Regions from separate parts of the Venatoribacter cucullus genome, predicted to be linked through region 2. Evidence: predicted binding sites of a transcription regulator. Region 2 holds the regulator's gene; each other region holds the start of a gene.
The links. Region 2 encodes sigma-54, which starts transcription at its own class of promoters, with help from an activator protein. Its sites were predicted from a motif close to TGGCACNNNNNTTGCTNT; they were not measured.

Region 1 (9,940 bases), 1.2 Mb from region 2:
CCAGAAGTAAAACGCGGCGTTCGTGCTGTTGCGCAGGATCCGACAGCGTTTGCCATTGCCCGGCGGGTAATTGCGGTTGTATGTCTTTAACAAAATCGGCGGCGTCGTTATCGCCGGCGATTAAATAAAACCAGCCCTGTTCGGTGACACCGGCGGCCCAGTAGGTGCAGGGCAGTGGGTGCAGCGGCTGGCGGCTTAACAGCATGCCTTGCCAGCGGGTTGTGCAGGGGCTGGCCTGTACCGCGGTTATTTTGAATTCCGGCTGGCCAGAATGCGGGTCGCGGTCGTTATTAATTAAGGTGCCCATGCGCGCGTTACTGGCAAACAGGCTGGTCCAGTGCATGGGTACAAACATCTCACCACGACGCTGTTCGTTACTGAGGCTGGCACGCAGCAGTAATGTGCCGCGTTCATTGCGGATATGCACCAGTTGCCCAGCGTGGATACGGCGTGCCGCAGCATCGGCTGGGTGGAATACCGCATAGGGTTCGCTGCGGTGCTGAGCCAGCCGGGGGGCTTTGCCGGTTCGGGTCATGGTGTGCCAGTGGTCACGCACACGCCCGGTGTTCATCAGTAAATCGCCACCGCTGCGTGGGCGCGGCAGCTGTGCATTAACAGGAATAAATTGAGCGCGCTGGTTGTCGGTATAAAAACGGCCATCGTCGAAAAAGCGTGCGCGGCCGTGCGGATATTGGTCGCTTACCGGCCATTGCACGGGTTTCAGCGCATCGTATTGGTAACGGCTTAAGCCGATTAAACCGCTTAAATCAAAATCGCGCTGGCCATTATTTTCAAAGGCGGAAAGGCGGGCGTGTTCATCGAATATGTCTGCCGGATGCTGGTAAGCAAAATCCGGCGCAAAGCCTAAACGTTTAGCCACTTCGCAAATGGCCCACCAATCGGGCCTGGCTTCACCGGGCGGTGGTAAAAAGCCGCGCTGGCGGGAAATACGCCGTTCGGAATTGGTGACGGTGCCGTTTTTTTCGCCCCAGCTGGCCGCGGGTAATAACACCTGGGCGACGCGGGTGGTGTCGGTGTCGGCCATGCAGTCGGATACCACCACCAGTTCACACTGGGCCATAGCAGCTTTTACCGCATCGGCTTCGGGCATACTCACCACTGGATTGGTGGACATAATCCATAAAAATTTAATCTCGCCGCGGGCGCAGGCCTGAAATAAATCCACCGCTTTTAAGCCGGGGCGCTCGGCCAGTTTGGGCGCGTTCCAGAAGCGCCGTACACGGTCGCGTTCGGAGCCGGAAAAATCCATGTGCGCGGCCAGCTGATTAGCTAAGCCACCCACTTCGCGGCCACCCATGGCGTTGGGCTGGCCGGTAATGGAAAACGGGGTGGCGCCGGGTTTGCCAATGCGGCCGGTGGCCAGGTGCACATTAATAATGGCATTGCCTTTGTCGCTGCCGCTGGCACTTTGATTAATGCCCTGAGAAAACAGGGTGACGGTGCGCGGGGTGCGGGCAAACCAATCAAAAAATTGCAGCAACAACGCCGCGTCGGTATCCATTAAATCAGCACTGTGCTGCAGGCTCTGGCAGTCGTTACGGGCTTGTTCTAACGCCACATCGAAACCATTGGTGTGACGGGCAATAAAGTCTTCGTCCAGTTGTCCGCTGTCGGCTAAATACACCAGCAGCGCATTGAACAATACCGCGTCGGTACCTGGGCGGATGGCTAAATGCAGGTCGGCAATATCGCAGGTGGCGGTGCGGCGTGGGTCGATTACCACAATTTTCATATCCGGCCGCTGCTGTTTGGCGGCGGCAATGCGCTGATACAGCACCGGGTGCGCCCAGGCAGCGTTTGAGCCGGTAAAAATCAATAAATCGGCCAGTTCCAGGTCTTCGTAGCAACCGGGTACGGTATCGCTGCCAAAGGCGCGTTTGTGCGCCACCACGGCCGAGGCCATGCACAGGCGCGAATTGGTGTCGATGTTGGCGCTGCCAATAAAACCCTTCATGAGTTTATTGGCCACATAATAATCTTCGGTCAGCATCTGGCCAGCGCCGTAAAACGCAACGGCTTGCGGGCCGTGGGTGTGGATCACCTGCTGGATTTTGTCGGCAATAATATTCAGCGCATCGTCCCAGCTGGCGTGTTTACCGTTTAATTGCGGAAACACTAAACGCCCGTCGTGGCTCAGGGTTTCGTGCAGGGCCGACCCTTTTACGCACAGGCGGCCACTGTTGGCCGGGTGGGAAAGGCTGCCGCTAACCGGTAAAACCTGCTGGCCAGCATGTTGCACTGTTACGCCACAACCAACGCCGCAATAAGGGCAGGTGGTGTGCGTCTGGCTGGCAGTGGTGGGCTTGGAAGCCGGTGCGTTCATGGCGGTATTTCCCATAAAAAAAGCGCCCACAGGCAGAACCTGTGAGCGCCAATGCTCGGTGTTGCACAAACAACAATAAGGCATCTGCATTGATGCCAACGACACAACGGGAGGTTTTACCGGTTGGGGTAACGCAGTGTCTGCAGTGTTCTATTCAAAAGCGGTGCCAACTTTTTTGTTTTTATCTGCAGTCTGTTTATTACTGGTTTCTGGGCGGTATTTCCGGCGGCAACACATCAATGCAGCCATAAATATGCGCCATTCTGGTGCCGGCCTGCTGGGTTGTGTGCCGTTATTGCGCAATGCACAGCCGGTGTATTAACCGGTTTAAGCCGGTATTTCGCTTAAAACCCCGGCGGAACCGGGGTTCAGCCGGATTTATTGCGGGTTGGCATTGTGGTTGCAATACCTTGTTTGATATTCCACCGCGGTAACGGAGCCGCCGTGGAACAGCGCAACGAAGCATCGACAGGAGAATCGTGATGATGACCAAATAGAGAGCTTCCCATGAGCAAAAAACGCATTCTTGTCGTTGGCAACGGTATGGTAGGACACCAGTTTTTAACCACCTTCGCCAGCAGTGATATGGCCGGTCAGTGCGAGCTGATCACCTTCAGTGAAGAACCCCGTCTGGCTTACGACCGGGTACAACTCAGCAAATATTTCAGCGGCGCCAGCGCTGACGATCTGGCGTTGACCACCGCCGCTGACTATCAGCAGCAACAGATTCACTTCCATTTAAATGACCGCGTAACCGGCATTAATCCGCGCCAGAAAACCATTACCACCGCCAGTGGCCGCACCGAAGGCTATGACAAATTAATTCTGGCCACGGGTTCCTATCCCTTTGTGCCGCCGGTGCCGGGTAAAGACCAGCCGCATTGTCTGGTGTACCGCACCATTGAAGATCTGGAAGCCATTGCTGCCGCTGCCGCCGTGAGTAAAACCGGCGTGGTTATCGGTGGTGGTCTGCTGGGTCTGGAAGCCGCCAATGCGTTGAAACAAGCCGGGCTGGAAACCCATGTGGTGGAATTCGCCCCGCGTTTAATGGCGGTGCAGTTAGATGAAGGCGGCGGTCGCTTATTGCGCGAAAAAATTGAAGCGCTGGGCGTGCAGGTGCACACCGGCAAAAATACCCAGGAAATTGTCGCCGGTGAAGAATGTCGCTACCGCCTGAATTTTGCCGACGGTTCCTTTCTGGAAACCGATATGGTGCTGTTCTCGGCCGGTATTCGCCCGCAGGATGCACTAGCGCGTGACACCGGTTTAACCCTGGGTGAGCGCGGCGGTATCGTAATTAACGATTATTGCCAAACCTCCGACGACGATATTTACGCCATTGGCGAATGCGCGCTGTGGGATAACAAAATTTACGGTCTGGTGGCACCGGGTTATCAGATGGCGCGGGTGGCGGCCGGGCATATTGTCAGTCAGTTATTTACCCATGCTGAGCCGGCGCTGGTTTTTAACGGTGCCGATATGAGCACCAAGCTGAAATTACTGGGCGTGGAAGTCGGTTCGCTGGGCGATGCGCACGGCCATACCGCCGGGGCGCGCAGCTTTGTGTTCCATGACGAGCTGGAAGGCGTGTACAAACGCCTGAACGTATCGGCCGATGGGAAAAAACTGCTGGGTGCGGTGCTGGTGGGCGACACCTCGGCCTATGGCACTTTGCTGCAGTTAATGCTGAATAATATGGATATTCCCGGCAGCCCGGCCAGCCTGATTGTGCCGGCCTCCAATGGTGACGATGCCGGAATCGGTCTGGGGGTGGCGGCGTTGCCGGCCACCGCACAAATCTGTTCCTGCTACGACGTCAGCAAAGGCGCCATTGGCGAGGCGGTACGCAGTGGTTGCTGCAAAGTGGTGGATATTAAAGACGCCACCAAAGCCGCCACCGGCTGCGGCGGTTGTGCGGCGCTGGTGAAGCAGGTGATGGATGCCGAATTAACCGCGCTGGGCGTGGTAGTAACCAACCATATCTGTGAGCACTTTGCGTTCAGCCGTGCTGAGCTGGCCGATATTATTCGGGTGAAAGGTTATAAAACCTTCAGTGCGGTGCTGGAAGACCATGGCAGTGGCCATGGTTGTGAAATCTGCAAACCCACCATCGGCTCTATTCTGGCGTCGTATCACAATGATTATATTCTGCAGGATGACCACATCGGCCTGCAGGACACCAACGATATTTTCCTCGGCAATATGCAGAAAGACGGTACTTACTCCATTGTGCCGCGCGTAGCCGGCGGGGAAATTACCCCGGAAAAACTCATTGTGCTGGGTGAAATTGCCCGCGATTACGACCTGTACACCAAAATCACCGGCGGTCAGCGCATCGATTTATTCGGCGCGCAGTTGCATGAATTACCGGAAATCTGGCAGCGCCTGATTGATGCCGGTTTTGAAACCGGCCATGCCTACGGCAAATCCCTGCGTACGGTGAAATCCTGTGTCGGCAGCACCTGGTGCCGTTACGGCGTGCTCGACAGTGTGTCGATGGCGATTGCGCTGGAGAACCGCTACAAGGGCTTGCGTGCGCCGCACAAAATTAAATTCGGCGTATCGGGTTGTACGCGCGAATGTGCCGAAGCACAGAGCAAAGACATCGGCGTTATTGCCACCGAACAGGGCTGGAACCTGTATGTGTGCGGCAACGGCGGTATGCGTCCGCGCCACGCCGATTTATTCGCCACCGGCCTTAATAACGAGCAGCTGATTCAGGCCATCGACCGGGTGCTGATGTTTTATGTGCGCACCGCCGACCGCTTACAGCGTACTTCGGTATGGCTGGAAAATCTGGAAGGCGGCCTGCCGTATCTGCAAGACGTGGTGCTGAACGACCGCCTCGGCATTGCCAGCGAACTGGATAACGCCATGACGCATCTGGTGGCTACTTATCAGTGCGAATGGAAAACCACGCTGGCCACGCCGGAAAAATTACTGCGTTTCCGTCACTTTATTAACAGCGATGCTACCGACAGTCAGTTGCTGTATGTGCGTGAGCGTGGCCAGCGCCGGCCGGCTACCGAAGATGAACGTATTGAATTATTAAACCTGGATAACCAACCTGAAACTCAGGCAGGAGCATAACCATGAACTCAGCTGCATTACATCTCGTTGCGGTAACCACACCCTGGCAAGTGGTGTGTCGTTTAACTGATATCGCCCCGGACACCGGGGTGTGCGCCTGGCATAAAGGCGAACAGGTAGCGTTGTTCCGCCTGGGCCACAGCGAGCAGGTATTTGCTATCAGCAATTACGACCCGGTTGGCGGCGCCAATGTGCTGTCGCGCGGCATTGTCGGTTCCATTGGCGAGCGCCTGGTGGTGGCCTCACCGCTGTATAAACAGCATTACGATCTGCAGACCGGCGAATGTCTGGAAGATGATTCCGTAACGCTTAAGGTGTGGCCGGTGCGGGTAGAGCAGGGGGATATTTTGCTGGGGTAATAAGCGCCGCAAAAAAATAAACCGGGCTATGCCCGGTTTTTTTATAAAGACAATAAGCAAACAGCCATGTACTTCATTAAGCCGCTTTTAAGCCGCTTCAGGCCGCTGCTGTGGGCCAAATAACAGCGTCAGCCGTTGATCAGAAATATCCTCAGCCTGCATCAGTAAATCAAAATACCACTGGCTGTGACGCACATCGCCAACGCACAGCGCACCGATAATACGGTTATGGCGCAGCACCAGTTTTTTATACATGCCTGCTTCTTCGTCCAGCAAGGTCATCAGCTCGCAGCCATCGTCCGGGCCGGCGTGAATATCACCGATGCTGTGCATATCCAGCCCGGATACTTTTAATTTAGTAATCTGCGGTTGCTCGTAATAGGGCGACGCCGGTTGTTTTAATAACATCTGGCTGAGCACCTGCACCTGATGCCAGATAGGCGCGACCAGCCCATAGGTGGTGCCGGAAAACTCACAGCATTCTCCCAGGGCATAAATACCCGGCACCGAGGTTTGCAGGTACTCATTGACCTGTATGCCCTTATTGCAGGCAATGCCGGCCTGCGCTGCCAGTTCGGTATTAGGAATAATGCCGGTGGCGAAAATCACCAGATCGGTGGCTAAGGTCTGGCGGGTATCGCGGCCGCTTCTGTGCAACAGCAAGCGGTTTATTTCCTGGCCGTTATCACTGAGTAATTGTTCCGGCCCACAACCGGTGCGCACCTGAATACCGCGCTGGCGCAGGGCATTGTGTAATAACTGTGCGGCGGTGCTGTCCAGCTGGCGGTTCATTAATACCGGGTTGCGGTGCATTAAGGTGACCTGCAGCCCCTGAGCCTGCAAACCAACCGCGGCTTCCACGCCCAATAAACCGGCACCCACCACGGTGGCGTGGCGGCTATGTGGCAAGCGGGCCTGCATGTTTTGTACATCCTGCAGGGTGCGGAAACCTAGCACATTCCTGCAACCAGCGCCCGGAATCGACGGAATAAAACTGCGTGAGCCGGTGGCAAAAATCAGCTGCGTCCAGCTCAGGGTTAAGCCGCTGGCGCAGGTAATATTCCGTTGTTGGGTGTTTACGGCTACTGCGCTCTCACCATAAAAAATCTGTATGCGTCGTTTGCTGTACCAGTCGTCATCGTGCGGAGTAATAGCGGCCAGATCGGTTTCACCAGCCAGTAAAGGCGACAGCATAATGCGGTTGTAATGCCGGGCCGGCTCGTCACTGAGTACCAGAATGCGGGCAAAATGATGGTGGGTATCCAGCGTTTCCAACAGCCGGTTAGTGGCCATGCCATTGCCGATAATCAGCAAGACGGAATCGGTATTCATACGCTACTCCGTTCGGTATAAAAAAGCGGCAGCCACCGAAGTGACTGCCGCAACCTGTGAAATATCAGAATTTAGCTTCCAGCCACAGCCAGGCTTTGTCGGTATCGGCACCGGCATCGCCTTTGCTGTAGGCCGCGTATTTCAGCCCTGCGGTGTAATATTTACCAAAGCCTTTGGTCGCCTGAAAATTCACCTCGCTGCCTTTATCGGCACTGCCCTGGTCTGAACCGTAGTCGTGGTAAAACGCCAGCAGGTTTACGCCGGCTACGGCGGTGGTCACTTTTACGTAGGTGTCGGTTAAGCCGTCAGCAGGGGTTACCAGAAATTTATCGGCCCAGCCATTAAACGCGTGTTTGGTGGCCAGCGGGGTCTGGAAACCATAAGCGCCGCCGTCACTACCTAAGCTTTCAAAACCGGCGGCCAGCGTAATTCCCTGAACAACTACGCCGGCTTCCAGCGCCAGATAGCTGGCATCAAAATCATCGGTTTTCTGCAGTGCGTATTCGGCGGTGTACAGAAGTGATAAATCATTAACTGCCTGTTTGCCGGAAAAACGCGCACCGAAGGTATTGTTTTTGGCATCGGTGGCGTCGTCTTTCAGTAAGTAGGCATAGCCGGTCAGGCTGCCCGGTTTAAATCCGCTGTATTGAATATTCAGTAAATGATGGCTGACATCGGCCTCGGTAAAAGTGATGTCGTTGACCTGATCAATAAAGGCGTATTGCGCGTGATAATCCGCGGTTTTATAGCCCAGTTTGACGGCATCGTAGGTTTGTTCATTCTGACGCCAGCCCACGTTGCCGACAAAGCGGGTGTTATCCAGCAGGATACGCTGGCGGCCCAGAATGGCGGCAAATCCGGCGTTACTGTAGCTGATTTGGGCGCGGTTTATTTCGTTGTCCACCGGGTCGGCCACCACATCGTAAGCCGGGTCTTCAACACGGTATTCATCGACCAGAGCACGAATGTCTTCTACTTCGACCAGCACTTTAAAGCCATTTATGGCGCCGCTTTCGGCACCAAGGCGTGAGCGCAGAGTGAGAGCGGTGGCTTTCTCGGTAGCATCATCGGTGTCGTTACTTTCGTAGCGCAGGCGCAGGTCGGCCAGTAGTTTTCCGTCGCTGATGACCGTGGGCAAGGCCTGGGCGGTACCTGCCAGTGGTGCGGATAATGCGGTTATGGCTAAGGGCAGAATCAGACGGTTGGCGCTAACAAAATGCTTCATGGGCAGTTTCCTCTGGGCGAGCTGGTTTGGCTTGCTGGCGGGCAAAAAAAAAGCCGCAATTCCTGGGCAGGAATGCGGCGTCGTTGCCGGTACAGCAGAATTAACGGTTACCACCACACCGGCGTTGGTGTGGTTGGGCAGATTCAGTGCAGCGAGTTTTATGCCAGCTAAGAGAGTAACGGCGTTTATGCCGGGCAATGCGGACATTGGCTGAATTGGCTGCGGTTATTCCGGATTTTGCTGACGGTTTAACCCATATTTTTCTGTTTTATGACGGCGGTTACCCGGACATGGCATTAACCGCAGAACTGAAAACGTGCATGGCTTTGTTGCCATGCACTTTTAAAGAGCAGCAGATAAAGGGCAGCTGGTTCAGAGCAATTCGGTCATGTTCAGCACATTATTAGCCACATCCACCAAACGGCGGTTCTGGTTCATCGCCATGCGGCGTAAAAAGGCATAGGCCTCTTGTTCGGTCATTTGCCGGCGCTGCATTAATTCCCGTTTGGCGCGGTCGATCAGTTTGCGTTCGTGTAATTCGGTGCGCGCGGCATCCAGTTCGCCGTGCAGGCTTTTCAGTCGTTTACCCTGGGCTTCAATCAGCTCCACCACCGGTTTGCTGAGGTTGTGGGCCATATCATCATCGGGGCCGCTGAACGGATCATCGGTTTCTGAATGGCTGACGTAGAGAGCAAAGGTGGGCACATCATCAAAGGCCGCGCGTTGCAGGTCGTGGTTAAATTCCGGTTCAGCCGCACTGAGTTCACGGATTTGCAGCAATGCCTGCTGGGCCATTTGCAGCAGCCGGGTTTCCAGAATTTCTTCCACCTGTTTTAGGGCATCCAATCTTGCTGAGCAGCAGTGAAACCAGCGGATATCGTATTCTTCCACGGCCATGGACGCCGGGCTGGCGGTTAACACCAGCCGCCGCAGACGTTCAAATTCCAGCTGAAAATCACCCTGTAATACGCGCGCCCAGGCTTGTAAGGCTTCGTCGTTGGCGTAGTCGCAGAAAATATGAAAACAACGGTCCTGCCGGTCGATCAGCTGGGTTATGCGCTCGCGCAACGCCGGATCAAACTGGCGGGCGGCAAAACCGGCGGCACCGCAGGCACGTTCCTGACCGGCCAGTTCTTTGCCCTGCATCAGGTTGAACATGGCCACCAGAATGCGGGCCATTGCTTCGTTGCTGGTTTGGCTGGCGGTTTCAAAAATAACCGCCAGCAGGCTTTGCACCAGTTCGGAATAGGCTTTAATGGCAGCACTGGTGTGCAGCCGTTGCTGCTGAATATCGGCGCGTAATTGCGGCAGCCGTTCCAGGCTGTGCAGGGCATAGCCCAGCCGCCGTAACCAGCGCGCCGGTAAATGCTGTAAACCCTGTTCTGGCAGCAGGTTATTCAGGGCCTGTTGCAGTTGTTTTAGCTGGGTATCGCTGTTGCTCCATTGGTTTTGCAGTTCTTCCGTGCCGCGTACGCCCTGGCTGCCCAGAAACAGGTTGGATAAACCGCGTTCGTATTGCAGCTGATGCAGCAGGTTGCTGATGGCTATTACCAGCATACTGGTGCGTGAAAATTGCTCCAGCTCGCTCAG
Region 2 (9,940 bases):
AGGGTCAGCGACACCATGGTGCCCAGCGCCGCAGCGGAACCAAAATCGACCAGAATGTTGTAGCCCTGCAAGCCCAGCACCATGCCGACGAAAAAGCCGGCCACCACAATAATAATGAGCGAGCGGATGCCGACGGCGTAAATCTGTTTCAGCAGGTCGGCAAAACCGGCACTGCCCGGGCCACCCCAGAAAACGGAATGCCACAACAGCAGCGTGGCCCGGCCGATGGACTCCATCGCCAGCACACCACGCTTACCGATATTCTGTAGTTGTTGCAGCATCAGCTCACTCCGTTCAGCAGTTCCTGACGGTAATCATCCGCCGGATAATGGAAAGGCATCGGGCCGTCGGGCTCGCCGCGTAAAAACTGCCGCACTTCGGCATTGTCAGAATCCAGCAGCTCCTGTGGCGTGCCAAACCCGATCACCTTGCCGCCGGAAATCACGCACAGATAGTCGGCAATGGCACAGGATTCTTCCACATCGTGCGACACCAATAAGCTGGTTAAGCCCAGGGCTTCGTTGAGGCCGCGGATTAACTTGACGATCATGCCCATGGATACCGGATCAAGGCCGGTAAAGGGCTCATCGTACATAATCAGTTCCGGGTCCATGGCGATGGAACGCGCCAGCGCCACCCGCCGGGCCATACCGCCGGATAACTCTGCCGGCATCATCTTACGCGCACCCCGCAAGCCCACCGCTTCCAGCTTCATTAACACCAGATCGCGGATCATGGATTCCGGCAGTTTGGTATGAATGCGCAATGGGAAGGCGACGTTGTCAAACACGCTGAGATCGGTAAACAACGCCCCGGTCTGGAACAGCATGCCCATTTTCTCCCGGCGCATTTCCAGCAAACCGGTGCGGGATAATTGCGGAACATTTTCCCCGGCCACCACCAGCTCTCCGGCATCGGGCAACAGCTGGCCGCCGATCAGGCGCAGCAGCGTGGTTTTACCGGTGCCGCTAGGGCCCATAATGGCGGTGACTTTGCCGCGCGGAAAATCCACCGACAAATCGTTAAAGATCATTCTCTCGCCACGGCTGAAACTCAGCCCGCGGATCGAGACATAGGACTCTGGCAAGGACATGCCGACACTCCCGGTCGCCGTCAAAACGTTGCCGGTAGCATAACGGATGCCCGATACAGAACCAAACGACAGCCGCCGCTGGTTGCGGCCACTAGTAAAACGCTGCGTTGCACCGGAACGAGACAATTCTTCTGTACATTGCGTGCAGCCATCCCTCCGGTACAATGCCGGCTGATCTTTTTCTGTGGATACCCATCCTCATGCTGACTGCAGTTGCTCTGATTATCGCCGGCCTGATTATTCTGGTCTGGAGTGCGGATAAATTTGTTATTGGTGCCGCCGCCACCGCCCGCCATCTGGGTATGTCGCCGCTGCTGGTCGGCCTGACCATCGTTGCCATGGGTACCTCGGCACCGGAAGTCTTTGTTTCCATCATGGCCGCCCTCGATGGTGCCGGTAACCTGGCCGTGGGTAATGCCCTGGGTTCCAACATTACCAATATTGGCCTGGTGCTGGGCATCACGGCCCTGATCAGTCCGATTCCGCTGCAGAAAAAATTATTGAAAAAAGAACTGCCACTGCTGGTGCTGGTCAGCATTATCGGTGGTCTGGTGCTGATGGACCTGGAACTGAATTTAACCGATGCCCTGATCCTGTTCGCCGCCATGGGCTTTGCTCTGTATCTGATGTTCCTGAATTCCAGCGAATCCGGTGAACCCATTGTCGATGAAGACGAAGCCGCCGAAATTGAAAACACCCCGATGCGCAAAGCCCTGCTGCTGATGGTGCTGGGGCTGGCAGCATTGCTGGTCAGCTCACGCATGCTGGTCGATGGCGCGGTCAGCGTGGCCACCTTCTATGGCGTCAGCGAACTGGTGATTGGTTTAACCATCGTGGCCATCGGCACCAGCCTGCCGGAGCTGGCCGCTTCGGTCGCCAGCGCCCTGAAAGGCCACCACGATATCGCCATCGGTAACGTCATCGGCTCCAACATTTTCAATATGCTCACCGTAATGCCGGTGCCGGGTCTGCTGGCCGTCACCCAGGTAGAAAGCATGGCACTGTACCGCGACTATGCCGTTATGATGGTGATGACCCTGATGCTGCTGGCTTTGTTTGTGGTGAATTACCGCAAGGGCACCATGGGGCGTTTTTCCGGTCTGTTATTAACCGGGGGTTTTACCGCCTATCTTCTGTACCTGTTTATTGAAGCAAGCTGATGAGCACCGATCTGAACTTTAATTTTGAACAATCCGCCCGCCGCACCATTACGCTGGAACAACAGGCGGTTGGCCAACTGTTACAGCGCCTGAGCGGTACCTTCAACACCGCCTGCCGCCTGATCCTGCAGTGCCAGGGCCGGGTGGTCGTCACCGGCATGGGCAAATCCGGTCATATCGGCAGCAAACTGGCGGCCACCCTCGCCAGCACCGGCACCCCGGCTTTTTTTGTGCACCCGGGCGAAGCCAGCCACGGCGATATGGGCATGATCCAGCCCACCGACGTGGTGATTGCCCTGTCCAACTCCGGCGAAACCGGCGAAGTGACCAGCCTGTTACCCTTGCTGAAACGCATGGGCACGGCGCTGATCAGCATGACCGGCAACCCCGCTTCCACCCTGGCAAAAGCGGCCGACGCCCACCTGGATACCGGCGTGGAACAGGAAGCCTGCCCGCTTAATCTGGCTCCCACCTCCTCCACCACCTGTGCACTGGTGATGGGCGATGCACTGGCCGTAGCCTTACTGGAAGCACGCGGCTTTACCGCCGAAGACTTTGCCTTTTCCCATCCGGGCGGTTCGCTGGGCCGGCGCCTGCTGCTGAAAGTGGATGACATTATGCACACTGGTGCCGGCATTCCCGTGGTGGGGCCGGAAGCCACACTGTCGCAGGCACTGTTGGTGGTAACCTCCAAAGGTCTGGGCATGACCACCGTGCAACAGGATGGTCAGCTGCTGGGTATTTTTACCGACGGCGACCTGCGCCGGGCTATTGATCAGGGGGTTGATATTCACACCGCCACCATGGCCGATGTGATGACCCGCGGTGGCAAAGCCACCCGTCCCGGCACCCTGGCCGCTGAAGCCCTGAAAATTATGGAAGACAACAAGATCAACGCCCTGGTCGTCAAAGACGGCGACCAGGCGGCCGGCGTCCTGACCATGCACGATCTGCTGCGGGCGGGCGTGCTCTGATGCGGAAGCAATACGTTGTCCTGGCACTGGCGCTGCTGGCCGGCATTGGCCTGCTGAACCTCGACCGGGTAAAAGAAATGCCGGTAACAGCCACCCCGGTGGTCAGTGGAAATGAAGAGGCCGACTATTACGGTGACCAACTGTATCAGCGCCAGTACAACGCGGCCGGTCAGCTGGAGCAGAGCTTCCGCGCCGCCACCCTGCAGCATTTTCCGCTGTCTGCCGTGTCGCACTTTACCCGGCCGCGCATTATCACCACGGCTGAAGACGGCAAAATGTGGCAGATTGATGCCCTGACCGGCGAAGCACTGGACCAGGACGAGCGTCTGACCCTGCGTGAGCAGGTGGAAATCCGCTCCATCAACACGCCCGCTGACGACCCGATTACCATCCATACCGACTGGCTGAACTACCATGCCGGGCAGCAGACCGCCACCACCGATGCACCGGTGGTGATCCGTCATCCGGCCACGCTGACCGAAGCCACCGGCATGACCCTCAATGTCGCTGACCGCACCCTGCAACTTCATCATCAGGTAAACACCCGTTATGTGCCGCAAGCATCTGAATAAACTCTGTGCCGCTGCCCTGCTGCTGCCGGCGCTGGCGTCCGCACTGCCGGAAGACTTCAACCAGGAAGTGGTGATTGTTTCCGACCGCGCCGAAATTGACCGTCAGGCCGGAGTCGTGATCTATCAGGGCGATGTCCTCCTGACGCAGGGCACCCTGCGTATTGAGTCTGACCGCCTGACAGTGGTCAGCACCGAAGGCCGGATGGAAAAAGCCACCGCCGAAGGCCAGCCGGCCCGTTATCAGCAGCAGATCAACCCCGGCTCACCGCTGACCCATGCGCACGCGCAACGCATCGACTATCTGGCCGCCAATCAGGAAGCCATCCTGATCGGCAATGCCGTACTGCGGCAGGACAGCAACGAAATTACCGGTGAGCGTATCCGCTACGATATGAACACCGAAGTCATCTCCGCTGGCCAGCCAGCCGACGCTGGGGAAAAACCGGCCCGGATCAAAGTGATCTTCCAGCCCAAAACCGCTGAGCCGGCCACAGCGCCCGCTCCGGCAGTAACCGTTCCGGATGCACCGGTTCCGGCGGAGACCCAGCCATGAAAACCCTGCACGCCGAATCGCTGGCAAAAAGCTACGGCAACCGCCAGATCGTTAAAGACGTCTCCATGTCGGTGAACAGCGGCCAGATTGTCGGCCTGCTCGGCCCCAATGGTGCCGGCAAAACCACCTGTTTCTATATGATTGTGAATCTGGTGCAGGCGGATAACGGCCGTGTGCGCATCGACGATGAAGACATTAGCCACCTGCCCATGCACGGACGAGCCAAAAAAGGCATTGGTTACCTGCCGCAGGAAGCCTCTATTTTCCGCAAGCTGAGCGTGGCCGATAACATTATGGCCATTCTGGAAACCCGCAAAGACCTCGATAAAGCCGGTAAACAGGCCAAGCTGGAAAGCCTGCTGGATGAGTTTCATATTCAGCATATCCGTGACAGCAAAGGCATGGCGCTGTCCGGTGGCGAACGGCGGCGGGTGGAAATTGCCCGCGCGCTGGCGGCCGAACCCTCCTTTATTCTGCTCGATGAGCCTTTCGCCGGGGTTGACCCCATCTCCGTTGCCGACATCATGGATATTATCCGCCAGCTGAAAGCGCGCGGCATCGGCGTACTGATTACTGACCACAATGTGCGGGAAACACTGGCCATCTGTGAAAAAGCCTATATCGTCGGCGGCGGCCATATTATTGCCGAAGGTACCGCTGAGCAGGTATTGGCCAACGAACAGGTGCGTAAACAGTATCTCGGAGAAGATTTCCGCCTGTGAGCCAGTAACTGACGTGGTTTGTCAAGGATAGCCAGACCGGGCCCTTGGCGTATAATGCAACATTAATGCCGTTTTGAGTGAATACTGAAGCCCTATGAAAGCCTCCCTGCAGTTAAAGATGGGTCAGCAACTCACGATGACCCCGCAATTACAGCAAGCCATCCGCCTGCTGCAATTGTCGACCCTCGATCTGCAACAGGAAATTCAGGAAGCGCTTGATTCCAACCCCATGCTGGAAGTGGAAGAAAACGAACACGACGGCCTCAACGATTTATCCTTGCCGGCGACCGCCGACATCAGCACCGAAGTCAGCAGCCACGACCATGACGATGGCGCTGACACCCCGGAACTGGACGAACAATGGTCACAGGAACAGATTCCGGATGACCTGCCGGTCGACAGCCAGTGGGAAGATACCTACCAGACCACCGCCGGCGTGGCCTCCGGCAACAGCGGCGCCATCGACGACGACTTTGACTACGACGCCCGTCACGCCAGCACCGACAGCCTGCAGGACCACCTGCTGTGGCAGCTGAACCTGACCCCGATGTCCGATACCGACCGCGATATCGCCCTGATGCTGATCGACGGCGTCGATGATGACGGCTACCTGCACACCACGGTTGAGGATGTGCTGGAAAGCATGGACCCGGAGCTGAACGTCGAAGAAGACGAAGTGATGGCCGTGCTGCACCGCCTGCAACAATTTGACCCGGCCGGGGTATTTGGCCGCGACCTGCGCGAATGCCTGCTGCTGCAACTGCACCAGATGCCGGCCGACACCCCCTGGCTGGCGGAAACCCGGCTGGTGATCAGCGAACATATTGAGCTGCTGGGCAACCGCGACTACCCGACCCTGATGCGCAAAACCAAACTGCGCGAAGATGATCTGAAAGCCGTGCTGCGGTTAATCAAAGAGCTGAACCCCAAGCCCGGCTCCGGGATCAGTTCCGAACAGGCCGAATACGTTATTCCCGATGTGATCGTGCGTAATATCCGCGACGAATGGCGGGTGGAACTGAACCCCGACATTGCCCCCAAGCTGCGCGTCAACGCCGATTACGCCGCCCTTATCCGCCGCTCCGACAACAGCACCGATAACGCCTTTCTGCGCGACAACCTGCAGGAAGCGCGCTGGTTTATCAAAAGCCTGCAAAGCCGCAACGAAACCCTGCTGAAAGTGGCGACCAAAATTGTCGAATACCAGATCGACTTTTTCGAGCAGGGTGAAGAAGCCATGAAACCGCTGGTACTGCACGATATTGCCGAAGCGGTGGGCATGCACGAATCAACCATTTCGCGGGTCACCACGCAAAAATACATGCACACCCCGCGCGGTATTTTCGAGCTGAAATACTTTTTCTCCAGCCACGTCAGTACCGACAGCGGTGGCGAATGTTCCTCCACCGCCATCCGTGCCATGATCAAAAAACTGATTGCCGATGAAAATGCCCGCAAACCATTAAGTGACAGCAAACTGGCTGCCTTGCTGGCCGACAAGGGGATTCAGGTTGCACGCCGTACCGTTGCCAAGTACCGTGAAGCCATGCTTATTCCGCCGTCGAACGAACGCAAACAACTGATTTAAAACTGTTTTAACTTACCAGCATAAAAACCAAGGAGTCTGGATATGAAAATCAACCTCAGCGGCCACCACATCGAAATTACCGAAGCGCTGCAAAGCTATGTGGAAGAAAAAATGTCACGCCTGAGCCGTCATTTCGACAACATCACCAACGGCCAGGTGACCCTGACCGTAGTGAAAGAACGCATGACTGCGGAAGCCACCATCCACGTTGCCGGTGCCGACCTGCACGCCAGCGCTGAACATGACGATATGTACGCCGCCATCGACCAGATGACCGACAAACTCGACCGCCAGGTGTTAAAACACAAAGAAAAACTGGTGGACCGTCAGCACGGTCACAACTGAGCCATGGCCATCAGCATCGGGGATATTCTGACCCCGGAACGTACGTTATTTGACGCCCCGGTTTCCAGTAAGAAAAAGTTACTGGAATATCTGGCCGGTTTTGTCGCCGACCTGACACCGGACAGTTCCGCCGACGATATTTACGAGCGCTTACTGGGCCGTGAACGGCTGGGCAGCACCGGCATCGGGGAGGGCATTGCCATTCCCCATTGCCGCCTGCCACAGTGTCAGCATCCTTTTGGCGTACTGCTGCGCCTGAGCGAAGCCATTGACTATGACGCCGTTGACCGGCGGCCGGTCGACCTGGTGTTTGCCCTGTTCGTACCGGAAGAAGCCAACGACGAGCACCTGCAGGTGCTGGCCATGCTGGCGCGTAATTTCACCGAGCCAGACTACCGGGAAGCGTTGCGTAACGCACCGGATGCCGGCCGCCTGTACCAACGGGCACTGCACACGGAAGCCTGAGCAGGCATAAGGAGCAATATGCGTCTGGTCATTATCAGCGGCCGTTCCGGCTCAGGAAAATCCAGCGCCCTGCACGTGTTGGAAGACCTCGGTTTCTATTGCATTGACAACCTGCCGGTGGCCTTGCTGCCGGCACTGGTGCATCAGACGGAAGGGGAAGAAAAACTGTCACGGGTGGCGGTAAGCATTGATGCCCGCAACCTGCCCCATGCTTTCGACCGCATCGACGATGTCCTGCACGAATTGCCCAGTGAGGAATACCAGCTCGATGTGGTGTATCTGGATGCCAGCGAAGAAGTGCTGCTGCAGCGCTTCAGCGCCACCCGGCGCAAACACCCGCTCACCGGCCCGGACGTATCTCTGGCCGAAGCCATCCGGCAGGAAAAACAGCTGCTGCACCCGATTGCCGACCTGGCCGACCTGACACTGGATACCACCAGCATGTCGGTACACGAGCTGCGCAGCCAGATTAAACTGCGGGTCGCGGGAAAATCCGGCAGCGACATTGCCATTCTGTTTGAGTCTTTTGGTTTCAAACACGGCGTCCCGATTGATGCCGATTATGTATTCGATGTGCGCAACCTGCCCAACCCCTACTGGGACCCGGCGTTACGCCGCTTCACCGGCCGCGACCAGGAAATCATCGGTTTTCTGCAGAATGAACCCCAGGTGCTGGCCATGGAAAGTGACATCACCTCGTTTATTACCCGCTGGCTGCCCAGTTTTATTGAAGCCAACCGCAGTTACCTGACCATCGCCATCGGCTGCACCGGCGGCCAGCATCGCTCGGTCTATCTGGCCGAGCAGCTGGGCGCGCTGTTCAGCCAGCAATATCCACAGGTGCAGGTTCGCCACCGTGAACTGAACGGCGTGCACTGAGGAAGCCATGATGATTCGCACGGAACTGCTCATTATCAACAAGCGTGGCCTGCACGCCCGTGCCGCCGCCAAACTGGCCGGCACCGCCAGCCAGTTTGCCAGCAGCATCCGTTTAGGCAGCAGCAGCCAGATGGCCGATGGCAAAAACATCATGTCGGTGATGATGCTGGCGGCCAGTCAGGGCACCACCTTGCAGGTGGAAATCAGCGGTGATGACGCCGATGCAGCCCTCGCCGCCCTGACCGATCTGTTTGCCCGCCGTTTCGACGAAGACGAATAACCCTCTGATGAACGCCAGTAGGGCGACAAAGTTGGCCTGATGCCATAAAAAACAACCCACTGAACCAGATTCTTCAGGTTCTTTCGTGGTGCCGGACGGCCGTTACCGCTAAAATCCGAACCACTGCCCCTTAATTTCCGGACCTGAGCAATGGCGCAACACAGCGAAAAAGCCAAAGCAAAACTGCACAGTCTGAACGCCGCCCTCGAAAGCGGCGCGCTGACTCAGGTCAAACGCATCCTGAATTCCGGTCTGGCCCCGGTTGACGTTGCTCACCTGATCGAATCATCGCCCCCGAAAGCCCGTAAATTGCTGTGGGAGCTGGTCGACAAAGATCTCGAAGGTGAGGTAATCCAGCACCTGAGCGAAGAGCTGCAAAGCCACTTCCTCAGTGATATGAGCGCCGAAGAGGTTGCCGACCTCACCGCCGACATGGACACCGACGACGTCGCCGACATGCTGCAACAGCTGCCGGAGCGCGTGACCCAGGAAATTCTGGAGTCCATGGATGATCAGGACCGCGCGCGTCTGGAAGCCATTATGGGCTATCCGGAAGACAGCGCCGGCGGTCTGATGAACACCGACACCATTACGGTGCGCCCGGATATCACCCTGGATGTTGTTTTACGTTATCTGCGCCGGCACAAAACCCTGCCGCCGATGACCGACAACCTGGCCGTGGTTAACCGCCAGAATGAATTCATTGGCATTCTGCCGGTCAGCAAACTGCTGGTCAGCGATCCGCAGCAAACCGTGCGCGAAGTGATGACCACGGACTCCCGGGTTATTCAGGCCACCCAGCACGAAAGTGAGGTTGCCAAGGTCTTTGAACGTCACGATCTGGTGTCCGCCCCGGTGATTGATGCCAGCGGCAAGCTGGTCGGCCGTATCACCATCGATGACGTGGTCGACGTTATCCGTGATGAAGGCGACCATTCCCTGCTCAGCATGGCCGGTCTGGATGACGAAGAAGATACCTTCGCGCCAGCGCTGAAATCCAGCCGCCGCCGGCTGGTCTGGCTGTTTATCAACCTGCTGACGGCCTTTACCGCCGCCACCGTGATTGGCCTGTTCAAAGATACGATTGAACAGATTGTGGCGCTGGCCGTACTGATGCCCATTGTTGCCAGTATGGGCGGTATTGCCGGCAGCCAGGTACTGACGCTGGTTATCCGTGGTCAGGCGCTCGGCCATATCAGCAACGCCAATATCAACTGGCTGCTGCGCCGGGAAGTATTGATTGCCGGCATCAACGGCACCTTACTGGCACTGGTCATCTCACTGATCACCTTTTTATGGTTTGGTGACC
Region 3 (9,940 bases), 880 kb from region 2:
TTCATACTGCGCGACTGCGGCAGCATCGGCAGGCGCAACCAGCGTGAATGTGGTATCTGCAGACGGATATCCTCTGGCAGTCCGCGGGTTTCCGGACCAAACAGCAAATAATCCCCGGCCTGGAACTGTGCTGCTGAGTGGGTAGTGCTGCCTTTGGTTGTCAGGGCGAAAATCCTCTCTGGTTGCTGACTTGCGACAAAGTCTGCAAAGTTTGGGTATTGGCGTATGTGGGTGAATTCGGAATAATCCAGCCCGGCGCGGCGCAGGCTTTTTTCATCCATGCTGAACCCCAGCGGTTCAATCAGATGCAACTGGCAGCCGGTGTTGGCGCATAAACGGATAATATTGCCGGTGTTGGGCGGTATTTCCGGTTCGAACAGTACAATATTGAACATTCATACTCCTGGCAGACTAACGGACAAGAACGACTATTTTTGTCAGATTAGGCAGGTTGCGCCATAACATTAATTATGCGGCACCGGTATTTTTGCAGGATGATTTTAATAACACCGGCGCGCTGGAAAATCCCTCGGGTTTGGCCACCTTCGGGATTTTCCGCGGCCACGACCGGGTTATTTACTGGCGGGAAGTGGGGCGCTGATCAGTCGTCCCCGTCGTGGTCCTGGTCATCGTCATCATGACCGGCGCCATCCATATTCAGCTCTTTGATTTTCCGGGTCAGGGTATTACGGCCCCAGCCCAGCAGGGCGGCGGCATCGCGGCGACGACCGGCGGTATGTTGCAGGGCGGTTTCAATCATAATCCGCTCGAACGCCGGCACGGCGATATCCAGCAGGTTTTTTACCCCGTGGGTGAGTTGCTGATCAGCCCAGTAACGCAACCCCTGTTCCCAGTTGCCTGAGGTTTGGGCATTGCCTTGCTGGTTCAGTAATTCCGGTGGCAGGTCGCTGATTAACACTTCGCGGCCGGACGCCATAACGGTAATCCAACGGCAGATATTCTCCAGCTGGCGGACGTTGCCGGGCCAGTCGAGCGAACTTAAATAATGCTCGGTTTCCGGGCGCAGTACTTTAATTTCAGAATTTAATTCTTCGGCGGCGCGCTTCAGGAAGTGCGTTAATAACTTCGGAATATCTTCGCGGCGGTCAGCTAATCTGGGCAGATGAATGCGGATGACGTTCAGACGGTGGAATAAGTCTTCGCGGAAGCGGCCTTCTTTGACCAGGGTTTCCAGGTTCTGGTGGGTGGCGGCAATAATACGCACATTCACTTTAACCGGGGTGGTGCCACCAACGCGGTAAAACTCGCCGTCGGCCAGTACCCGCAACAAACGGGTTTGGGTATCGGCCGGCATATCGCCGATTTCATCCAGAAACAGGGTGCCGCCGTTGGCCTGTTCAAAGCGACCATGACGCTGGCCACCGGCGCCGGTAAAAGAGCCTTTTTCGTGGCCGAATAATTCAGATTCAATCAGATCTTTGGGAATGGCGGCCATATTCAGGGCAATAAAAGGCTGCGCTGAACGCGGGCTGTGCTTATGCAGTGCATGGGCCACCAGTTCTTTACCGGTACCCGACTCACCATTAATTAACACGGTAATGTTGGACTGGGACAGCCGGCCGATGGCGCGGAAAACTTCCTGCATGGCCGGTGCTTCACCAATAATTTCCGGTGTGCTGTCGGCATCGGCGACCGGTTCCTGCGCGGCATTCAGTTCAGCAAAGTGGTTTACCGCCCGTTGCAGCAGGCTGACGGCTTCATCCACATCAAAGGGTTTGGGTAAATATTCAAATGCCCCTTGCTGGTAGGACGATACTGCACTTTCCAGATCGGAGTGCGCCGTCATAATAATGACCGGTAATTCCGGATGCGCCTGTTGTGCCTGGCGCAGCAACGCCAGACCATCCAGGCCGGGCATACGGATATCGGAAATAATGGCATCGGGATGCTCGTGCTGCAGAGCCTGCAGTGCCGGTTCTGCCTGTTCAAACACCCGGGTATTCAGGCCTGCCTGTTGCAGGGCTTTTTCCAGTACCCAGCGGATCGATTTATCGTCATCAATAATCCAGACAGTATTCATAATTATTCCAACGGTAAGTAAATGGAGAAGACGGTTTTATTGTCCTGGCTGCTGAACTCAATAATGCCGCTTTTTTGATTAATGATGGACTGAGCGATGGATAACCCCAGTCCGGTACCATCGGCGCGGCCGCTGACCATGGGATAAAAAAGATTTTCGCGCAGTTCCATGGGAATGCCCGGGCCGTTATCAGCGATATCAATTTTGGCCACCAGACGGTGGCGCTGATGGCCAATGGTAAATTGCCGTATCGTACGGGTGCGCAGGCTCAGGGTCGGCTGCTCGATGGCCGGCAGGGCTTCCAACATGGCCTGCATGGCATTACGGCTGATGTTCAGCATGGCCTGAATCAGCTGGCCTTTGTCGGCCAGCAATTCCGGAATAGAGGGGTCATAATCGCGCAGAATGCGGATGCGGCCGGCCGATTCCACTTCAATCAGCTGGCATACCCGTTCCAGCACTTCGTGAATATTCACCTGTTCCTGGCGCGGAATCTGGCGCGGGCCCAGCAGCCGGTCAACCAGATCACGCAGGCGGTCAGCCTCTTCAATAATAATATTGGTGTATTCCTTTAAACCCGCTGACGGCAGCTCGCGTTCCAGTAACTGCGCGGCGCCCCGGATGCCGCCAAGGGGGTTTTTAATTTCATGGGCTAAACCGCGCACCAGTGAACGGGTGGTTTCCTGGGTGGCAATCAGCTGTTCTTCCCGGCTGATGCGCATCAGGCGGTCGCGGCCCTGCAGTTCGATCAGTAACGAGGGCTTGCGGGTTTCCGGGTGCAGCACCGGGCTGGCGCTGTAATCCAGCGTGATTTGCGTATGGTTGTGCAGATGAATAACGGCTTCGCGCTTGGTAAAAGAGTGATTGCTGCGGATGGCTTCATAGAGCGCCTGGGTCGCCTCATCGGACTCGATGGCCAGATCGGGAAAAAACACCCCCACACCGCGCTTGCCGCTCATTTCCAGCAGGGCTTCGGCGGCCGGGTTCATGTACAGCACGTTCAGTTTACTGTCGAGCAGCAAAATGCCGGTGTTCAGGTGTTCCAGCAGGCGCTGGTTAATGATGGCGCTGGCCAGCATGGCGTTCTCCGTGTGTGGCCGGCCGGTTAGCGGCTGGCCATAGGGGGCTCCTGTGCGGTATCAGCAAAAAACACGCCATAAATACTGGCTGCACAATACTGGGGCTGTGGCAGGGTTTTAATGCCGCGAACAGGCTCAGTAAGGGCTAATGGCGGGCTGATAATGCACCTTAATAGAGCGTTTCGGAGATAGTTTGCACCAAAATAGTTCTTTGTGTCAGGGGGCGCGGCGCAGTACCGAGGCCCGCTGAACAAAAATGGTCACCGCATTGCTGCTGATCAGGGTTTTTCCGGCCGGGTCCCGTACCACCATCTGCAAGGTGTGCTCCCCGCGCTCCAGGTTCTGTAACTGAAATGAGGTTTGCCGGCCCTGCCGCATCACCGTGCCATTGCGGATTAACAGCAGGCTGTCGCTTTCACGCAGACCAGGACTGAGCACCCCCGACACGTCCACATTACCGGCCTGGCCGATGGGCAGTTGCTGGCCATCAACCGGGGTAATAATGCTGAGGCTGGTGTAGCTGAAGGAGGGCTCGTTGACTTTGGCCGGTTGCGGCGCGCTGTCGGGAATGCGCACCGCCGGAATGGAGGGTAATTCACGCACTTCGTGGCGCTGGGCGTTGGCGCCGGGTTTGTCGCTGAAGGTAACGTTGCCATCGGCATCGCGGGAAATGTACACCTCGGTGGCCAATACCTGGGCGCTTACAACGCACAGCAGCAGTAACAGAAATTTCATTGCACGCTCCATAACAGGCGGAATACCTGAAACGCTATTATTCCCTGTGCCGTCGCTGCAGGCAAAGACGGAATGCGCCGCTTTGCGCCAGCCTGCTGGCGGGGGGTGTCAGGCGGCGCTGATCTTGTTATTCTGGCGCCCGTTTTTTGTGCTGGCTCTGCCACCTGAAAGGAATTTGTATGGATTATTCTGCCCTGAAACACAGCCATGCCGGTTTGGCCTACCTGAGCATTATGCTGTTCGTTATACGCTTCGGTTTGTTTTATTTTGCTCCGCACTGGCGGCGGAATAAATTGCTGAAAATTGTGCCGCATATTATCGACACATTGTTATTGGTGTTCGCCATTATGCTGTGCATTCAGATCAGCCAGTATCCGCTGACCCACCATTGGCTGACTGCCAAAGTGTTGGCATTGCTGGCCTATATCGGCTTTGGTGTTGCTGCTATTAAACGGGCCAGTCGTCCGGCGTTTGCCGGTGCGGTGCTGAGCTTCGGTTATATGCTGGGCGTGGCCAAAACCAAGTCGGTATTGTCCTGGCTGGTGTTGCTGTAATTTACGGTTACGCACAAAAAAGCCGGCAAGATTCTTGCCGGCTTTTTTGTTTTCTGCGCCTGGATTGGGCGCAGATTATTACAGCGAAAAGTTGCTGATTTCTTCCTGCAGGCGCTGCGCCTGTTCGTTCAGGCTGATTACTGCCTGATTAATACGGGCGGCGCTGTCACTGCCCTGGCTGCTGAGTTCTTTGGCGTCGCTGAGGTTGCTGTTAATTTCGTTAATCACCGAGGTTTGCTCTTCAATGGCCGAGGCAATCTGCAGAATGCGGTCGCTGATGCTTTGTAAGGCAGTGGAAATTCCGCGCACACTGCCTTCGGATTCGCTGGCAAATTCCACGGTTTTAACGGCTTTTTTCTGGCTTTCACTCATGGTGCTGACGGCCCGGTTTACCCCGGCGCGCAGCTTTTCAATCATGACATTAATATCGCCGGTCGACTGCTGGGTTTTACTGGCCAGTGTCCGTACTTCATCGGCCACCACGGCAAAGCCCCGGCCTTGTTCACCGGCACGGGCTGCTTCAATAGCGGCGTTCAGCGCCAGCAGGTTGGTTTGTTCGGCAATGCCTTTAATTACATCCAGCACGGACGCAATATTGGTGGTTTCTGCCACCAGTTCCTGAATCACTTCACCGGAATGGTTGACGTTGTCGGCCAGGGCCTGAATTTCTTCCATGGCATGCTGGAATTTACCCGACACTTCCCGGGCTGATTTATCGGCGTGTTTGGCTTCCTCGGAAACCTGCTGGGTATTGACCGATACTTCCTGAATGGCCAGGCTCATTTCGTGGTTGGCGGTCGCCACCAGACTCATGGCATCTTCGTAGGCCTGACTGATGCGCTGGCTTTCACTGGCGCTGCTGTCGAGGTTCTGGCTGTTACCGGCAACATCGGTACCGACATCGCGGATGGTGCCGATCATGTGCTGCATACCCTGCAGGAACTGGTTGAAATTGCGGCTCAGCTGCCCCAGTTCATCCTTACCCAGCTCTGGCATGCGGTGGCGTAAATCACCACGGCCGCCGGCCATCTGCGCCAGCACCCGGGCCAGCTCATTGACCGGGCGGGTGATCAGACGCGGGAAATACACGCCGGCAATGACCACCAGTAGCAGCGCAACCAGCAGTAACATGGCGATGGTCGACATCGCCTGTTCACGGGTTTGCTGGGCTTGCTGCTGCATCTGCTGGGCTTCACTGCCTAAGAACTCACCCAGTTTATCCAGCGTGGTGCGGATGCGTTCAAATTCTTCATCCAGTTCGCCGGTGCTCATGGCCATAACGGTTGCGGTACCGAGGCGGAAATTAACGGCATCCTGAACCAGCTCTTCGCTGCGCGGGCGCCACTGGGAAAATTGTTGCAGAAAATCACCGGCCAGGGCGCGGGCCGCGGGTGAAATACCGGCTTGCTGAATTTTTTGCAGCCGGTCGGCGACCTGTTGCAGGTTTTCTTTGTGCATTTCCAGAAAGGCGTCCTGATGCAAACCGGAAGCAATGGTGCGTTCGGCAATCTGTGCCTGAAACATATCGCGATCAGCATTCAGGGTTAATTCAATGGCAGGAATATAAATTTCATTAATGCTGCTGTACTGGGCGCTGATGCGATTCAGTGTGGAAATCTGCAAGGCGGATAATACGAGCATTAAAATACCCACCAGAGCGATGGGTACCAGTAATTTTTTACGCAGGCTGAGATCGGACCAGGACATAGGACACTCCTTTCTGTGCACCTTGGGTTATCGGCACCATAAGGCGTTAGTTTAGAAGCTCCCCGGGGTTTTGCCCGCCAGGCGGCAAAGAATGGCGTTCAGCGCGGCGGATCGGCGCGATTGGCGTTACTGCTGTTCAGACGGAACCAGCCAGCAATGCTGTAACGGTCATTTAACGCAGGTACCACTTCGTGGGGAAATTCTTCACTTAAAAAGGTAACCAGGGTGCCAAAGGTGGGAGCGACGCGCAGTAATTCGTCGTCCTGATTTTCTGCGTTATAAATAATTAACTCACCACCGTCGCCGGGTTGCCAGCCGGGGTTCAGATACAGCACCGTGGTTAAGATGCGGTTGGCCTGCCCCCGGAAGGCATCCAGATGTTTGCGGTAAAAATCACCCGGCTGGTAATAGGCGAAGTGGCATTCGTAGCTGAACAGGCCGAGAAATAACCGCCGGTTCAGATAGGTCTGTAATTCCGCCATAAAATCCAGCCAGGCTTTTTCGCTGCTGTCGGTGTTGCCCAGCCAGCGGATTTTATCGCGGCGGATACGGCTGTTGAGCTGATGTTCCTGTTGCCGGCCGGTACCTGCCTGACGAAAATCATCGTCCTGTAACTGCTGGATGCGCTGATATAAGGCCTGGGTTAAGGCGTCCGGAATGGCCTGCGTGGTAATAGCGTAGCCCTGTTCATAAAGTGCGTTGGCAATGCTGTCGAACAGGGTTTCAGTAGCAGGCACGCTGTGCTCCGGGCCGTGGTAAAGGGAGAAGCGTTTTACCGGAAGGCCCGCAGCAGGAACAACAAAATAATGTTGTCGTGTCGATGCTCGAAGTTTCTGGTTAGCTGAGCAGAATCCAGACTGCCAGCACGGCAAATACGGCGCTGGTGATATAGCGGGCCAGCGCCAGCGGCAAATGCTGCATTAAACGCTGGCCGTAATACACCACCGGTACGTTGGCGATCAGCATGCCCAGCGTGGTGCCCAGGGTTACCCACAATACGGAACTGAATTCCGCTGCCAGCAGCACCGTGGCGACCTGGGTTTTGTCTCCGATTTCGGCCAGGAAAAACAAGACCGTGGTGGCGGCAAACGCTCCCCAGGCCTGGTGGGTATCGACGCTGTCATCGTCTTTATCGGGCACTAATACCCACACCGCCATCAGCGCAAAGCCGGCGACCAATAGCCAGCGTGCGGCGTCGCCCTGTAGCCACAGCTGCAGCGATTGCCCCAGCCATACGCCCAGCCAGGCCGAGGCGGCATGGTTCAGTAAGGTAGCGAGCAGAATACCGGCGACGATGGCGCGCTTTTTATGGAAACGCGCTGCCAGTAACAGCGACAATAATTGGGTTTTATCACCGATTTCAGCCACCGCCACCGCCAGTGTGGAGGTTAAAAACGCAGAGTGCTGAACTGAATCCAGCAAAGATGCAGAGTAAAGAGACATAAACAATACCGGGGCGGAGAGCATTAACCAAAGACAAACAACACAGCTCCGCCCGGATCTGTGGGTGTTTGTCTCAGGTCTCATCAAACCCGCCGCAGGCGGGTCGCCGGTGCCATGAGCGTGAGGCTCAAGTCTGTTGACACAGGCGCTCTGACATCAGAGCAGATTACTCCCCCAAGAGAGGCGCGCACTATAACAACCCCTGTTATGGCTGTCATCCGGCGGTGGATTTTCAATAAAAAATTCCAATCATGAAGAATAAATTTTTTCGATTTACGCTCCGGAATTCTGGTGGAAATATGCGCCGCATCAGCCCCCTGCCCAGCCTCACCGAGGTGACTATGAGCCAAGCCAGCCTGTACGACGAATACGACGATATTGACGAGCAGCCTAACAGCCGCAACAGCAAAACCCGTGGCCGCAGTGCCGATTATGATAAAAAACGCCGCCGTGCCGAGCGCATTCTGGAGCAGGCCAGGCTGCGTGAATTGCTGGGTTACGATATCGATTATCAGGACTGATGCCTGAATCGCATAAGAGGCGCCATGAGCGCCTCTTTTTCTTTGCCGGTTAACGTGGTTTCATCCCCGCAGCCGACCTGTTTTTTGTCCCGCTGCGGAGCCCGCATGAATAACCGTACTGCCTTTCTCGATATTCTGAAAAGCCTGATGCGCAGTCCGGCAGTGGTCGGCGCAGAACATTCTTTTTTCCGGGTGCTGCAGCGTGAGCTGGAGGAGCGGGGCGCTAAGGTTACCTGGTATGAAGGCGTACTGGTGGCGCAGGGCAACGACCCGATGAGCCTGATGTTTTCGGCCCACATTGACCGTCACGGCCTGGTCTGCACCGGCCCTAATGAATTTCAGTACGCCGCCTTTGTGTCCGGTGGCCGTTCCGACCTGCTCGGTAACTCGGTGTCGGAAGAGTTGATGAAAATGATCGTCGACCGTTTCGGTGATGTGGAAGTGTTCGCTTACGAACCCTGGTCGGGTGCTTACCGTGGCCGCGGTAATATTGAACACGCTTATATCTGCCCGCACCGCAATAACCTGATTTTTGAACTGTCCGGCATGGAACATCTGGTGGCGGGTACGCCGGTGGCATTCCGCGACGTGCTGCGTACCGAGCAGGAGCGCTATCTGGGACAACTGGATAACGTCCTGACGGCGGCCATGCTGGTGTATTTATTTGAGCTGGGGTTTCAGGGCACGGCGTTTTTTACCGCTCAGGAAGAGGCCGGCCGCAGCTGGCGTTATCTGCTGGAATGGTTCCGCCGCTTTGGTGGTTCGACGAACCAGCTGGTGGTGGTGGATACCAGCCCCTATCCGGATGTGCCGGCGGCTAACGAGCAGTTACTGGTGTTACGTCACAGCGATGCCAACGCCACTTTTAATGCCGAATTAACCAACCGGCTGGCCGATCAGTGTCGCCGGCTGGGTATCCGTTACAGTTTTAAAGACGACTATATCCGCGAGCAGAACCAACGCAACGGCACGCATAAATCGCTGGGCAGTACCGAAATGGGCCGCATTATTGCGGCTTCCAACGGTCTGGTGGATGGCACCACCCTGCAGATTCCCACCACCGGCTATCACACCATGGATGAAAGTGCCGCCATTGACGCCTGTGATGCTTTTTTACGCGTGCTCTGTGCCATGGGTGGCCTGCGCTATCCGTTCTGGACCTATGACCCCATTGCCTGATTTCCTGCAACCCGTTGCCGGCTTACCGGCCGCCAGTGAAGAACCGCAGGCCGGGCTGGCGTTTTACTACAATGGCCCAACAGGTCCTCACTGGCTGGTGTATGACGTGGCGCGGGATTTTCTGTCGGCCCCGCGTGGGTTTGCGGTGGTGCAGATTCAGCCCGGCGATTGTGACTTAATCGAGCTGAACAGTGGCTGGGAATATGACGAGCTGGACTATCTGAACGATGGCAGCATGCTGCAGCGGGGCTGGTTCAGGCTGGCGCCGTCGCCCTGGTTGGTGGACGATGATGATGCGCAGGCTGGCGAGCATTGGTTGTTAAGCCTGCCGCAGCAGCGCTGTGAGTTTCTGGCCGTGGCCGTGCAATGGCAGGAAACCCTGTACCATCAGCCTTCAGCCGGTGCAGCGTTGCAGCACTGGCTGGCTCAGCACAGCGCTGGCTAGCCGGCCTGCTCGTCGAACAGCATGGGGCGTGGCACCTGATCGGCACTGCGCACAATGTGATACCCGAACTGAGTACGTACCGGCCCCTGATATGGCCCGGCAATGGCCTGTTCGCCCTGACCGAATATCGCCTGCACCAGAGCCGTGGGCAGATTGTCAGTATCGTGGTAACCGGCAAAACCCTGCTGGCGGGCCGATGGGCAGGCGGAATATTCAGCGGCCAGATCCCCGAACTC

Region 1: the regulator sigma-54 is predicted to act here: its motif matches at 2,496-2,513, upstream of GJQ55_RS05800 (nitrate reductase).
Region 3: the regulator sigma-54 is predicted to act here: its motif matches at 3,181-3,198, upstream of glnL (nitrogen regulation protein NR(II)).

What each region holds. Positions count from the first base shown of each region.
Region 1 is NZ_CP046056.1:1,210,637-1,220,576, forward strand. Features, by position in the region: gene GJQ55_RS05800 (nitrate reductase) at 1-2,374, opposite strand, end outside; gene nirB (nitrite reductase large subunit NirB) at 2,852-5,434, shown strand; gene nirD (nitrite reductase small subunit NirD) at 5,437-5,793, shown strand; gene GJQ55_RS05815 (NAD(P)/FAD-dependent oxidoreductase) at 5,881-7,125, opposite strand; gene GJQ55_RS05820 (alginate export family protein) at 7,190-8,350, opposite strand; gene GJQ55_RS05825 (hypothetical protein) at 8,349-8,564, shown strand; gene GJQ55_RS05830 (nitrate regulatory protein) at 8,723-9,940, opposite strand, start outside.
Region 2 is NZ_CP046056.1:2,364,714-2,374,653, forward strand. Features, by position in the region: gene mlaE (lipid asymmetry maintenance ABC transporter permease subunit MlaE) at 1-281, opposite strand, end outside; gene GJQ55_RS11225 (ATP-binding cassette domain-containing protein) at 281-1,093, opposite strand; gene GJQ55_RS11230 (calcium/sodium antiporter) at 1,294-2,253, shown strand; gene GJQ55_RS11235 (KpsF/GutQ family sugar-phosphate isomerase) at 2,253-3,227, shown strand; gene lptC (LPS export ABC transporter periplasmic protein LptC) at 3,227-3,799, shown strand; gene lptA (lipopolysaccharide transport periplasmic protein LptA) at 3,777-4,352, shown strand; gene lptB (LPS export ABC transporter ATP-binding protein) at 4,349-5,074, shown strand; gene GJQ55_RS11255 (RNA polymerase factor sigma-54) at 5,169-6,662, shown strand; gene hpf (ribosome hibernation-promoting factor, HPF/YfiA family) at 6,705-7,007, shown strand; gene GJQ55_RS11265 (PTS sugar transporter subunit IIA) at 7,011-7,472, shown strand; gene rapZ (RNase adapter RapZ) at 7,491-8,351, shown strand; gene GJQ55_RS11275 (HPr family phosphocarrier protein) at 8,359-8,631, shown strand; gene mgtE (magnesium transporter) at 8,782-9,940, shown strand, end outside.
Region 3 is NZ_CP046056.1:417,576-427,515, forward strand. Features, by position in the region: gene trmL (tRNA (uridine(34)/cytosine(34)/5-carboxymethylaminomethyluridine(34)-2'-O)-methyltransferase TrmL) at 1-395, opposite strand, end outside; gene GJQ55_RS02085 (DUF6701 domain-containing protein) at 452-601, shown strand; gene glnG (nitrogen regulation protein NR(I)) at 602-2,041, opposite strand; gene glnL (nitrogen regulation protein NR(II)) at 2,044-3,120, opposite strand; gene GJQ55_RS02100 (DUF4124 domain-containing protein) at 3,337-3,855, opposite strand; gene GJQ55_RS02105 (SirB2 family protein) at 4,035-4,409, shown strand; gene GJQ55_RS02110 (methyl-accepting chemotaxis protein) at 4,488-6,116, opposite strand; gene GJQ55_RS02115 (2OG-Fe(II) oxygenase) at 6,215-6,853, opposite strand; gene GJQ55_RS02120 (TMEM165/GDT1 family protein) at 6,954-7,559, opposite strand; yybP-ykoY riboswitch at 7,573-7,746, opposite strand; gene GJQ55_RS02125 (PA3496 family putative envelope integrity protein) at 7,859-8,080, shown strand; gene GJQ55_RS02130 (peptidase M42) at 8,186-9,259, shown strand; gene GJQ55_RS02135 (hypothetical protein) at 9,243-9,704, shown strand; gene GJQ55_RS02140 (peptidylprolyl isomerase) at 9,701-9,940, opposite strand, start outside.